DNA from 3 places in the Sphingopyxis sp. USTB-05 genome. Region 2 is predicted to be linked to each of the others. Evidence: riboswitches for the same ligand, from Rfam matches in the RefSeq annotation. Region 2 holds a riboswitch; each other region holds the start of a gene.
The links. Region 2 has a riboswitch for cobalamin ahead of KEC45_RS12590 (TonB-dependent siderophore receptor). Riboswitches for the same ligand answer to the same signal wherever they lie in the genome.
Positions count from the first base shown of each region.

Region 1 (4,422 bases), 840 kb from region 2:
ATGCTGCCATTCGCTGCGACGGAGGGGGAGGCCTTCGCGCAGCGCCGCCTCGTCGATCTGGATGATCGCGGCGCCGGCAGCCTCGAGGTCCTGTACCTCGTCGCGGATCGCGAGCGCGATCTGGCGGCAGCTTGTCGCGCGCGGCTGATCGTCGCGGACGAAGGACCAGTTCAGGATGGTGACGGGGCCTGTGAGCATGCCCTTCATCGGCAAGTCGGTCTGGTCCTGCGCAAAGCGCCACCAGTCGACGGTCATCGCCCGCGGGCGCGAGACGTCGCCATAGAGGATCGGTGGGCGGACGCAGCGCGAGCCATAGCTTTGCACCCAGCCGGCGCGGGTGAAGGCGAAGCCCGCGAGCTGCTCGCCGAAATATTGCACCATGTCGTTACGCTCGAACTCGCCGTGGACGAGGACGTCGAGGCCGACCTCCTCCTGCCATTTCACCGCGGCGCGCGTTTCGACGCGGAGATATTGGGCGTAAGCGGCGTCGTCGATATCGCCCTTGACGTGCGCGGCGCGCGCCTTGCGGACCTCTGCGGTCTGCGGGAAGCTGCCGATCGTCGTGGTGGGGTAGGCGGGGAGGTTCAGCCGGACCTGCTGCGCTTCGCGGCGGACGGCGAAGGGGGAGGTCCGGTGGGTGGCGCCGGCGTCGAGGGCGGCGAGGCGCTGCGCCACCTGCGCGTCGTGGATCTTGGGCGAGGTCCGGCGTGCGACCGCGGCGATGCGCGAGGCGGAGAAGGCGGCGAAGCTTGCGTCCTCGCCTTCGTTCAGCGCCTTGGCCAGCGCGGCGAGTTCCTCCACCTTCTGCGCGGCGAACGCCAGCCACTGGGCGATTTCGGGATCGAGGCCGGTTTCGAGCGCGAGGTCGACGGGGACGTGGAGGAGCGAGCATGAGGGCGCGAGGATGACGTCGCGCCTGGCCGCAAGTTCCTTGAGGCGCCAATAGAGGTCGGGGAGGTTGGCGCGCCAGATGTTGCGGCCGTCGATGACGCCGAGCGAGAGGAGGACATGCGGCTGGAGCTTCGCCAGCGCGGGGGCGAGCTGATCCGGCGCGCGGACGAGATCGAGGTGCAGGCCGTGGACGGGAAGGTCCGCGACGAGATCGAGATTGTCGCCGAGGCCGCCGAAGTAAGTGGTGAGCATCAGCTTGGGCCCGCGCGTCGCGAGCCGGGCGTAGGCGCGCTCGAAGGCGGTGCGCTGGTCGCCCGTCAGGTCGAGGACGAGGCAGGGCTCATCGATCTGGACCCAGTCGGCACCAAGCGCGGCGAGGCGAGCGAGAATCTCTGCATAGGTGTCGAGGAGCTGGGGCAGCAGGGCGAGCGGCTCGACCGCCTTGCCCTTGGCGAGCATCAGATAGCTGACGGGGCCGAGCAGGACGGGGCGCGTCGCATGGCCGAGCGCCTTGGCTTCCGCAAACTCGTCAAAGATCTTGGTCGAGGCGATGCGGAAGGTCTGGCCGGCGGTGAGTTCGGGGACGAGGAAATGATAGTTGGTGTCGAACCATTTGGTCATTTCCATCGCGGTCGTATCGCCGCCGCAGCAGGCGTTCTGCGCGCCGCGCGCCATCGCGAAATAGAGGTCAGGGTCGACGGTGTCGGCTGCCCAGTCGTAGCGCGGAGGGATAGCACCCACGAGCGCCGAGGTATCGAGCACATGGTCATAGAGCGAGAAGTCGTTCGAGGGCAGGATGTCGGCGCCGAGCGCTTTTTGCCGCGTCCAGTGGAGCGCGCGCAGCCCCGCGGCGGCGGTTTGCAGGTCGGTGAGGGAGGATTTCCCGGCCCAATAGCTTTCGAGCGCGAATTTGAGTTCACGGCGGAGGCCGATGCGGGGGAAGCCGAGAGTGGCGACGCTGACAGTCATTCTTCAAGCACCTTGCAAGGAGCAAGGCGCCGGGCAGACGCGAACGCACAGGATTCCACGCCCGCGAAGCAAGGTCGGGCGCAGCCATGCATGCGGCCTGACCGGACACCCCGCCGGAGGACGTTATCTGACGAGGCAGGTCTCCTGGCTCGCGGGTCAATGCTGCGGTCTGGCCTTCCCGGTTCCTTGCCGAACCAGTGACACGTAACGACCGCCGCTCGCCGCTTACAGTTGCGGGGGCAGCGCCGGAATTGCCCCTTTGCGAGGCGCACCGGCTTCCCGTCTTAGCTTCGCGGCGCATGACGACGCGAAGAACCTCGACAGCTTTCAGGATAGAGGCCGCTCAGTGATTGTCAACAGACATATAAAGAATTCTTTATATGATGTAGGATTATCGGTTCAGCGCCTCGTCGATCGTCGTGAAGATAGATTCGAGACTGAGCCCGAGCATCTGGAAGGCGATGATGCACGCGAGCGAGATCAGCGCGGCGATCAGCCCATATTCGATCGCGGTCGCGCCGCGTTCGTCGCAGAGGAGGTTCGATGGTCGTCGGGTCCGCATGTTTCTGTTCCCTTGTCTCTGTTCCGTTCATGGTCCCGCGCGGGGAATAGCTTGGCGGGACTGCGGCTTTTCCTGCGGAAGAGGATTAATGGCCTGATAAGCGAAGAAAATCATGGTCGGTCTGTAGGGGGCCGGTTCGTGGCCGGTGACGAAGGGCTGGCCTTCGCGACCGTCCGCTGTCAGGTTCGCGGGCGTGGTTGGATCGAGACGGGGGATGCGGATCATGCGAGGGGCGATGCCAAGGATGGTGGGAATGGCGCTGGTGGCGGGGCTGTGCGCCGGGTCGGCGGGCGCGCGCGAGGCGGGATCGGTGCTGATGCCCGAAAATGCGGAAGCGCGCGCGTTTCAGGAGGCGGTGGGCTATGCCGATGCGGTGATCGCCGGCGACATCATCTATCTGTCGGGGGTGGTCGCGGCGCCAGCGAAGGGCGAGAGCGATCTGGCGCCTGGGTATGAGCGCGCTTTCAAACATATCGCCGCGACGCTGGCGCGCGCGGGCGCGAGCTGGGACGATGTCGTCGACATCACGACCTTTCACACCGACCTTGCCGCGCATATCGACGGCTTTGCGGCGGTGAAGAACAATTATGTCAAGGCGCCCTTTCCGGCGTGGACCGCGATCGGCGTGTCGCGACTGTACGAACCGACCGCGGTCGTCGAGATCAAGGTGGTGGCGGTGCGGCGCGCGAAATAGCGCGGCGGCTCAGCCGCCATTCGCGGTAAGGCGCACGGGCTTCGGCGTATAGGAGCGCACGCGGTTGCGGCCGGTGCGCTTGGCTTCGTAGAGCGCCTGATCGGCCTCGTGCATCAGTGCGGCGAGGTTGGTGCCACCGCCGGGCGTCCCGACTGCGATGCCGAAGCTCGCGGTCGGGCAGAGGCTGGCGGGGATGCGGTCGGCGCAGGCGGCCTGAAGGCCGGTGCGCACCGCTTCGGCGAGCTGGCGCGCCGACTCGATCCCCGCGCCGGGGACGAGCAGCGCGAACTCCTCTCCGCCGATGCGGCCCGCGACCATAGCTGCGGGGCCGATCAGCCGGACATGCGCGCCGAAAGCGGCGATGATCGCGTCACCGACCGCGTGATCGTGATTGTCGTTGATGCGCTTGAAATGATCGAGGTCCGCGACGAGCAGCGCGACGGGGCGCGCTTCGTCCTGGCAGCGACGAAGCGCGGTTTCGGCCTGCGCCTCGAACCCGCGGCGGTTGAGCAGGCCCGAAAGATTGTCATAGTCGGCCTGACGGCGCAGCTCGGCGATCTGGTCGATCGCAACCGCGACCATCAGGCTGATCGCCGCGACGATCGACACCATCGCCTGCGTGAACTGGACGGTGGTCCAATAGATTGACTGCTGGAAGCCGACATAATTGTCGAAACCGCCGCGTAGCGAAAGCAGGACGACGGGTCGGACGATGAGGTTGAGCGCCGAAAAGGCGGCGACCCAGAACAGCACGCGGTCGATCAGGTGGCGCTTTTCGACCGGCCAGAGCGCGATGACGACCATGGTCGCGATGATACCCGCGCCGGTGCTGATCGTCAGGATGCGCGCGGCGATGCTCGGTCGGCCGAGAAGGAACCAGACGAAGATGGTGGTGGAGACGGCCGCGGTGATGCCCATCGCGCGCCAGGGGACGGGGAGGTCGTAGCGTTTGATGATCGCGGCGGCGAAGAGCATGCCGGTCGCGAGGAAGCCGACATTCGCGGGTAGGCGCTGCAGTTCCATCGGCAACACCGGGCCGACGTCCTGGATCAGGAAGGCGAGGGCCGAAGCCGTATAGGCGGCGGCGGCATAAGCGACGTAGCGCTCGCGGCGGTTGAGCCACAGCAGGAAAAAGGCGGTGGCGAACAGGAAGCCGATGCCCGGGTTGAGCAGCGAGATGAAAAATTGTCCGTTCACACTACCGCTTTCTGCCCCCGCCCCGATGGGTAGCAGAGACACGGATAACGAAGCGTTACTTTTCGGGGAGTTAAGTCACGGTAACCCGGTGCGGACAGGGCTCAGGCGG
Region 1 is NZ_CP084712.1:3,559,297-3,563,718, reverse strand. Features, by position in the region: gene metE (5-methyltetrahydropteroyltriglutamate--homocysteine S-methyltransferase) at 1-1,860, opposite strand, end outside; cobalamin riboswitch at 1,977-2,195, opposite strand; gene KEC45_RS16575 (Flp family type IVb pilin) at 2,252-2,422, opposite strand; gene KEC45_RS16570 (hypothetical protein) at 2,450-2,647, opposite strand; gene KEC45_RS16565 (RidA family protein) at 2,676-3,116, shown strand; gene KEC45_RS16560 (GGDEF domain-containing protein) at 3,126-4,313, opposite strand; gene KEC45_RS16555 (LacI family DNA-binding transcriptional regulator) at 4,415-4,422, opposite strand, start outside.
Region 1: linked by a shared signal. The riboswitch ahead of metE (5-methyltetrahydropteroyltriglutamate--homocysteine S-methyltransferase) and the one ahead of KEC45_RS12590 (TonB-dependent siderophore receptor) in region 2 are both predicted to bind cobalamin.

Region 2 (4,422 bases):
CATCACATCGGAAAGCCTATCGTCATTGTTTCGCTCCGCTCGCAATGACGGAAAAACGCCGGAAAAGTGCGAATTCCCGACGCATCAGAACTCGATCCCTTTCTGCGCCTTCACATTCTGCTCGCGGAACGGGTGCTTTACCTGCGCCATTTCAGTGACGAGGTCGGCGGCGTCGATCAGTTCCTGCGGCGCATTGCGCCCGGTGATGATCACATGGGTCATATGCGGTTTCGCACCCAGCGCCTCCAGCACCTCATCCACCGGCAGATAATCATAGCGCAGCACGATGTTGAGTTCGTCGGCGATCACCATGGCATAGGAGGGGTCGGCGATCATGCGCTTGACCTCCTCCCACGCTTCGCGCGCGACCGCGATGTCACGCGTTCGGTCCTGCGTGTCCCAGGTAAAGCCTTCGCCCATTGGCTTGAATTCGATCAGGTCGGGAAAGCGATCGAACACCGCTTTCTCGCCCGTCGTCATCGCGCCCTTCACAAATTGCACGACCCCGACTTTCATGTCGTGCCCAATCGCGCGGATCGCCATGCCGAGCGCGGCTGACGTCTTGCCCTTGCCGGGGCCGGTGTGGACGATCACCAGCCCCTTTTCGACCGTCTTTGCCGCGACCTTCTTGTTCTGCGCCGCCTGGATCTTCTTCATCTTCGCCGCATGTTCGGCGTCGGTGCGGGCTTTCATCAGAAGCGCGCCCGTACGCCGCCATAGGCGGCGCGCCCATAGACGCCATAGCCCGAGGCGGTCGCATAATCGGCGTCGAACAGATTATCGACGCGGCCGTAAACCTCGAAATTCCGGCCGACGGGCAGCGATGCGCGGATGCCCGCGAGCGCATAGCCATCGAGCCGCACAGCGTTCGCGGCATCGTCGAAGCTGTCGCCGACCATGGTCAGCGTCGCGCCGGTCGACAGGCCGAACGACCAGTCATAGTCGGCCGACAGGCTGACCGCGTGCGCGGCTCGACGTGGCAGGCGGTTGCCGTCGAACGCCGGGCGTCCCGACCGGTCGCGGGCATCGATATAGCTGTACGACGCGGTGACGTTCAGCGCGTCGACCGGCCGCAGCGCGAGCGTCGCTTCGACACCCTTGGCGCGCGTGCGATCGATATTGCCATAGGTGAAGGTGGCGTTGTCATAGTTGATCTGGTTGGTCGTGTTGCGCAGAAAGGCGGTCAGCGAAATCTGCGCGCGCCCCTCGGCAAGGCTCTGATCGATCCCGAAATCATAGCTTTTCGACCGTTCGGGGCGCAACGCGCTGTTGCCGCTGAAGCTGTCGTAAAGCTGATAGAGCGACGGCGCCTTGAAGCCTTCGCCATAGCTCAGCCGGAAACTCGTCGCGCCGTCGTTGGGCGAATAATTCGCGTTGGCGCCCAGCGTCGTCGCGCCCCCGAACTGGCTATGGTCGTCGTGGCGGATGCCGCCCGTTACCGACAGGCCCGTGAAGGGCTGGACGATCCCCAGCGCATAGACGCTGTCGATGTTGGCGCGCTGGCTGTCGGTCGATCCGAAGCCGAAGAAATCATAATCGGGGCGCTCATGCTCATATCCGAAGATCAGCTTGGCCTGATCCACCGGCGTCACGACACCCTGATATTCGAAGCGGAGATTGGTGCCCGAATAGCCATAATCGGGGGCTGTCCCGCGGACGAAATAATAGTCGCGATCGTTGCGCAGCCAGGTCACCGCCGCACGGCTGGTGAAGCGGCCGCCGAACAGGCCGAGGTTCAGCCCTGCATAGCCGACATATTGGTCGAGCTTCGCGACGTCGGGGCTGTCGGCGGGGGCGCCGAAGAAGCTGTCATAATCGAGGTCCGAGTTGATGTAATAGCCGCGCAGGTCGAGACTCAGCGCATCGCTGAACGCGATCTTCAGCCGCGCATTTCCTGCAAAATTCTTGTATCCGTCCTTTTCGGTGCCGACCCCGGCCGACGAGATACCGTCGGTGCGAAAATAGGCGCCGCCAATTCCGCCCGAAATTGCGCCCGCGGTGCCCGACACGTCGGCTTTGGCGTTGAGCGTGTCGCTATATCCATATTCGGCCGAGGCGCCCGCGGCAAAGCCATCGGCCGGGGTCGCGGTCGTCAGGCTGACGACGCCGCCGATTGCCTGGCTGCCATGGACCACCGAGTTCGAACCGCGCAGTATCTCGATCCGGCTGATGTTGCCGGTGAGCAGGTGGCCGAAATCATAGGCATCGCCGATGCCGCTGGGATCATTCACTTTCACGCCGTCGATCAGGACCAAAGTCTGCGTCGTTTCGGCGCCGCGCAGCGATATGCCGGCGACCGAGCCGGTGCTGCCGGTCCGGCTGAATCTAACCCCGGGTGTTGTGGCGAGCAGGTCGACGACATCGACCGTCTGGCGCTTTTCGATCGTGGCGGCATCGATGATCGTGATCGCCTGACCGACTTCGTCGCGCGGTTGCTCGATACCCGACGCCGTCACGACAATCTCGTCGCCGGGGCGCTCGCTCTCGGCGGTTTCGGCAAGCGCGGGCGTTGCCGCCGTCAAAGCCAACAGGGAAATGGTCGTGAATTTCAACATGGGAAGCCCCCGAACGCCGACAACGAAGGCGGAGCCTGCCGATACGCGGGGCGCGATCGACCGGCGCTGGCGTCGCAAGTGGCGTAAAGCCTGCGGCCCCGGCACCGAAGCGGCTCCAGCCGCTTGGTCGTCGCTCGACGGAAACCTCCGTGCCGCGGCCTTTCCCTGGGCCTTGGCATTGAGCGACCCACGCCGGCAGGTCTCCTGGCTCGCGGGTCAGGGCTTGATGCACGCCTTCCCAGGTTGACCCCAGTGGCTGTCCGGATCGAAATCCGAACGGTGCATCGCGCTCGCCGCTTACAGTTGCAGGGACAGCCTCGGCTTCGGGGGTTCAGGACGAACCCCGTTACCGCGTTCCCATTTTAAGCCCTTTCGGGCACCGGCGCGATCATGCGCAGGGCAAGCCCTGCACGCGCCGCCCATAGCGCAGCCGCGCTTTTTCGCAATGCCTATTGCCGCTCGACGATCATCGCGGCGCCGACGCCCATCGCGCCGGTCAGCACGACCAGCCCGTATCGGCCGCCGCATGCATCGAGCGCATCGAGCAGCGTCGAGGTGAGGATCGCACCGCTCGCGCCCATCGGATGCCCCTTCGCCAGATGCCCGCCGCTGACATTGACGCGCGCCGGGTCAGGGTCGCGGTCGCGCAGGAATTTGGCGATCGTGACGGCAAAGGCCTCCATGAATTCGATGCGGTCGATGTCGCAAAGCGCCAGCCCCGCACGCGTCAGCACACTGTCCATCGCGGCAAAACCCGCGGTCAGCGACGCGGCCGGATCGCCGCCGCTTTCGGCAAAGGCGATCACGCGCGCACGCGGCGCGGGGCCGAGCCCTTCGCCGCCGACGAGCGCGAGCCCCGCGCCGTCGCAGATCGGCGGCGCGTGCGCCATGCCGTGCAGCGGTTCGAAGGTCGCGCCTTTGAGCGCGCCTGCATAATGTTGCTGCAGTTCGCCAAAGGCCGGCGATGCGGCGGCAAGCGATTCGGCCGTCGTTTGCGGCCGGATACATTCCTCGCCCGTCAGCGGCCCGGTCGCGATGCGCGATTTTTGCAGCGCTATGTCCTGTTCCGTCGCGGCCGCCTTTTGCTGCGAGGCGAGGGCGACGGCGTCGAGATCGGTGCGGGTCAGGCCTTCGGCATTGGCGAGGCGGTCGGCCGCGAGCACCGGGGGCACGAAGCGCGCGCGGGGCGGCAGCTCGTCATTGGTGTAGAAAGCCGCGCGGTCGCCGAGGAATGGCGCGCCGCTCATCGACTCGACCCCGCCCGCAAGGATGTGCGAGGCTTCGCCGCTCGCGACCTTGGCGACCGCCTGGCCGATCGCCGACAGGCCTGATGCGCAATAATTGTTGATGCTGTGCGCCGCGACCGTGTCGGGCAGTCCCGCATGCAGTTTCGCCAGCATTGCGATATGCCCGCCCTGCGCGCCGCTCTGCGTGACGCAGCCGAGCAGCAACGCATCGGGGGATGCTGCGACGTCGCCGCAGCGTTCGGCCAACGCCGCGGCCTGCTGGCGGACCAGTTCCTGCGGGCTCAGCCCCGCGAGCCCGCCGTCGGGTCGCGCCTTGCCGCGCGGGGTGCGAACCGCGTCGTACAGATAGACGTTCAACGCGTCAGACGCCGACGACGAAGCTGACAGCGGTGGTCGCGCTCCCGCCGACGTTGAAGGTCGCGAAGTTGCGCGCGCCCTCGACCTGATAATCGCCCGCATTGCCGGTCACTTGCCGCCAGCTATCGAGCAGCATGCGAACCCCAGTCGCGCCCACGGGATGACCCAGACCGATCAGCCCGCCCGACGGATTGACCGGCAGCTTGCCGCCGAGCGCGATCGTGCCATCCTCGATCGCGCGCCAGCTTTCACCCGGCGGCGTG
Region 2 is NZ_CP084712.1:2,716,195-2,720,616, reverse strand. Features, by position in the region: gene KEC45_RS12600 (ABC transporter substrate-binding protein) at 1-3, opposite strand, end outside; gene cobO (cob(I)yrinic acid a,c-diamide adenosyltransferase) at 85-693, opposite strand; gene KEC45_RS12590 (TonB-dependent siderophore receptor) at 693-2,555, opposite strand; cobalamin riboswitch at 2,732-2,954, opposite strand; gene KEC45_RS12585 (acetyl-CoA C-acyltransferase) at 3,005-4,159, opposite strand; gene KEC45_RS12580 (acetyl-CoA acetyltransferase) at 4,164-4,422, opposite strand, start outside.

Region 3 (4,422 bases), 970 kb from region 2:
TGTGCAGCCCGCCAAGGACAAGCGCCCAGCAAAGAATGATCGCCTTGAACGCGGTGAACCCCGCCGCATAGGCGAGGCTGAGCCGCGCCGCGACCGAGCGATATTCCAGCGCCTGTAACGCCGCATAGCTTGCAAGCGCCGACCCGACCGCCGCCGTGCCCAGCCCGGCGCCCCACGCCAAGGTGCTTCCGTCGCGCGGATAGCCGAGCAGGAAGAAGCCGACGAGCTGGCTGACCGCCCACGCCATGACCATCAGCGCCAGCCCGTCGCGGCGGCGCAGATGCACCGCCGCGAGCGCCGCGAGCGACGGAAAGGGAGTGGCGCAACCGAGCGCCAGCGTCGTTATGCTGCTCGCGGCGGTGAGCAACGACACCCACAGCGTCGATGCGCTCCGGTCCGACAGCGCCGCCATCAGAAGCGTCCCCTGATGCCGGCGTAGATGCTGCGGCCGAGCGAGCCATAGCGGAACGCCGTCATATATTGCTCGTCGAAGACATTTTCAGCGCGCGCGAACAACTTCACATTGTCGGCAAGCGCATATTCGGCGCGCAGGTCGACGAGCGTATAATCGTCGAGCCGCTGTGCATTGCTTGCATTGTCATAGCTCTTGCCCGACCAGCGCACCGCCGCGCCAAGCTCGAGCCCGAAGTCGAAGCCATAGCTGGCCGATGCGTTCGCCGTCTGACGCGGGCGGCGCGGCAGCCATTTACCGAAATTTGCGGTGCCCACCGACCGGTCCTCGGCAACGATCCAGCTATAATTGCCGTCGAGCTTCAGCCCGCCGAGCGTCAGCGCAGCAGTGGCTTCGACGCCATGCGCTTCGCTGCGCGCAACGTTCGAATAATATCCGAAACGCCGCGTCGTCGGATCACCAGGCACGAAGCACATCGGGTTGGTCGTTGTTGACGAACAGCTATTATAGATGATCTGATTCTTCGTTCTGCGGTCGAACCAGGCCCCGCCGACGACCAGCTTCTGATCGAACAGATGCTGCTCGATGCCGGCTTCCCAGCCACGCGCCTCTTCGGGGTCGAGCGCGACATTCCCATACTCGCTGAACTGCTGATAGAGCGACGGCGCCTTGAACCCTTCGCCATAGCTTGCGCGCAGCACGGTGCCGGTCGAGAGCCGCCAAACCCCGCCAGCGGCGAACAACGTCTGGCCGCCAAAGCTGTCGTGATCGTCGTAGCGGACGCCGCCGTTGAGCGTCAGCCCGTCGAGCGGTTCGACGCTGAGCTGGCCGTAGACGCTCGTCAATTCGGCCTTGCCGCGCGCAAAAGCCGGGACCGGCGTCGCGAGCGAGGCGGCGGGCGATCGGCTGCGGAAATCCGACCGTTCATTCTCGACTCCGAAGATCGCACTGATGCGGTCGGTGAAATCGAAACTGCCCTGATATTCCCAGCGCTTGTTCTTGCCGTCGGCCTCAAAGCTTTGCGGCCGCGCGCGGTCGGGGTTGAAATTGTCGCGGTTGGTATCGGTGTAGGCGTAAGCAACGCGGTTGCGGAATCGCCCGCCGATAAGGTCGAAATTGAGCCCCGCGTAACCGACGAACTCCTTGTTCAGCCCATAATCATTGCTGTCGACATTGAAGCCGTCGAATTCGACCCGGCCGCTCGAATAATAGCCGCGCACCTCGGCGCTGACATTGTCGGCGAGCGCGAGTTCGGCGCGGCCGGAGAGATTGGTGTTGCGATAGCCATCGCGCTCGACACCGCCGAACGCCTTGGCATGCGAAGAGATCCCGTCGGTCGTGAAGCGCTGGCCGCCGATGCGCCAGCTCAAGGGACCGGTGCGCCCGCCGACCGCGGCGCGCGCACTCACGGTCTGTCGCGATCCTGCTTCCAGGTCGAAGCTGCCTTCGAGTTCCTTCTCGGGCGAAGCCGTCACGACGTTGACGACGCCGCCGATCGCCTGGCTGCCCCACAGGATCGACTGCGGCCCGCGGAGCACTTCGATCCGCGAAATATCGCCAGCGAGCAGATTGGTGAAATTGAAGCCGCCGCCGGTCGACGACGGATCGTTGAGCTTCACCCCGTCGATCACGACGACACTATGGTCGGATTCGGCGCCGCGGATGCGCAGCGAGGTGGACGTGCCATAACCGCCGTTGCGCGAGATGCTGATCCCCGGCGTGCGGAGCAGCAGTTCGGTAACGCCGATATCTTGCGCGCGGTCGATTGCCGCCTTGTCGAGCACGGCGACCGAAGCGGGTATCTCGTCCAGCGTCAGCGGTGCACGCGTCGCGGTGACGATGATGCTGTCGCCGTCGGCGGCGACGGCATGCGCGGTGGACGCGTCTTCGGCGGAGGCGGCGGACGACGCCGCGACGGCGGCAAGGCAGATCGAACTTCGGAAAACAAATTTCAACATTGGGTACCCCATCGACAAGGCCGCCCATGCGCACGGTCGATGCGGTTGTCCTTGGGACGCACGACATCGCCCGCGCCCATGCGCAGCCAGCTTTGTCGTCATGCGGGTTCACCCCCGTCCGCCCGGCACACCCTGTCCGCGCGAAAGACGACGGCGACGGGCAGGTCTCCTGGCTTGCGGGTCAGCGCCGGTCGGCCGCCTTCTCGGAACCGGGGTCCCAATGGCGCGTGGCCGATGGCTCGCCGCGTACAGTTGCAGGGGCAGCCGGGGTTTTCCCGTTCCCTCTTAGTCCCCGTCGCCGGGGAACCTGTCGCTTGCCGCCGCCGTTAGCCGCATTTCCGGGCCGTGGTCAATTGCTGCGATGCAGCAGGCTCGCGATCAGAAGAGTCCGGGCAATTCACGCTGTGCCGCGCTCGGCCGGTCGGGGCTCAGCATTTCGGGCTCGGCCATGATCGCGGCGCTGCGGCGCTGCGCCGCCGCGCCGGCGCTCGCGTCGGCGATGCGCGCTGTACAGGCGGTGCCCGACAGAAAGCCTATGGCGGCGCGGATCGACGCCTCGCGCGGGTCGCCGAGCGGGACACTCAGATCGTCGTTCGCGGCGCAACTGTTGGCGATCTTGGGCGCGAGCCCGTCATAATAGTCGCTCTGTCCGGTGGCGTTACCCGTTGCAAAGGCGACGACGCGCATGCGGTCGTCGCATTCGGCCTTGTCGAGCGCGATCTGGCCGACGGGCTTGCCATAGGTGTTGCTGCCGACGAGCGTCATATTGGTGCCGAGCCAGGGCAGCATCGAATTGATCACCAGCTCGCTCGCCGATGCCGTCGACCCAGAACCGATGAAGGCGATGCGCGTCGGCGCGATCGACTGGCTCACCGGGGTAAAGCGATGCTCGTCATTCTCCGCCGATTTGCTGGAACGAAAACGGGTTTGCGAGAAAATCTGTCCGGCGCGCCCCGCGCCCATCAGGTCGCCCATCAGATTGGCGGTCGAAACGAGTCCGCCGCCGTTATAGCGGAAATCGACGATGATGTCGGTCACGCCGCGTGCGCGAAAATCGGCAAAGGCCGCCTTTAGCTGGTCGTCCGCGGACGAGATAAAGGTGCGCAGGTTGATATAGCCGTAGCTGCGACCGCCCTCGGTGATGATCTTTGCACCATAGCGGTCGGAAACCGGGTCGAGCGAATAGTCGGCTTTCGTCACGGTGACATCGCGCGTGCCGCTGGCGTCGGTGATGCGCAGCACGCGGCTGACCCCGGGGTCGTTGGGGCCTAGCGCATCGGTCAGCCCCGCGGTGCCTTCGGCGTTCACGATGCTGGCGACGGTACGCAGATTGGCGTTGGTCGTGCCGATGGCGACGATCGCCGCCCCACGGTCGATCCCGGCGGCAAAGGCGGGAGCGCCTTCATAGGCTTCGGCAATGGCAATGCGCTGGTTCACCGCGTCATAGGCCAGGCGAATGCCGAAACCGGCGCTCGATCCGCTGGCGTAGAAGGCATTCTCCTCGGCGATCGAGGTGATGTAGGTGAAGAAGCGGTCCTTGTTCAGCGCGCGCGCGGGCGCGACGAGCGCGTCGATATAGGATTGGACATTGCTGTAACTCGCCGCGCTGACGCTCGCGACGTCGCTCGGGAACAGATACCATTCATCGATCACCGCCTTGGCAAAGGCCTGACGCGATGCAAGCCCGCAAGTGGGAGTCGGCGTGGGAGTCGGGGTCGGCGGGACCGTCACGGGGCCGCCGCTGCCCAGGCTTCCGTCGCCCCCGCCGCCGCACGATGCAAGCATCAGCGCGGCTAGTGTCACAGCCGCGATCGACCGTGCCGATTTGCTCATCGAAACTCTCCCCCGGTTCGACTCATTGTCCGATTATTCCGTGTCCGCGTTGCTGCTCCGGCCCTTAAAGCCCTGCGCGATGACATAAAGCTCGGGCGACCCCTTGCGGCTCGCCGGCGGTTTGGCGTGCTTTACCGTCGTGAAATTCTGTTTGAGGATCGTCAGCAATTCGCGGTCGGCGCCGCCTGCAAAGACTTTCGCGACAAATGCGCCACCGGG
Region 3 is NZ_CP084712.1:3,682,082-3,686,503, reverse strand. Features, by position in the region: gene KEC45_RS17180 (hypothetical protein) at 1-412, opposite strand, end outside; gene KEC45_RS17175 (TonB-dependent siderophore receptor) at 412-2,370, opposite strand; cobalamin riboswitch at 2,512-2,696, opposite strand; gene KEC45_RS17170 (S41 family peptidase) at 2,749-4,203, opposite strand; gene KEC45_RS17165 (RlmE family RNA methyltransferase) at 4,237-4,422, opposite strand, start outside.
Region 3: linked by a shared signal. The riboswitch ahead of KEC45_RS17175 (TonB-dependent siderophore receptor) and the one ahead of KEC45_RS12590 (TonB-dependent siderophore receptor) in region 2 are both predicted to bind cobalamin.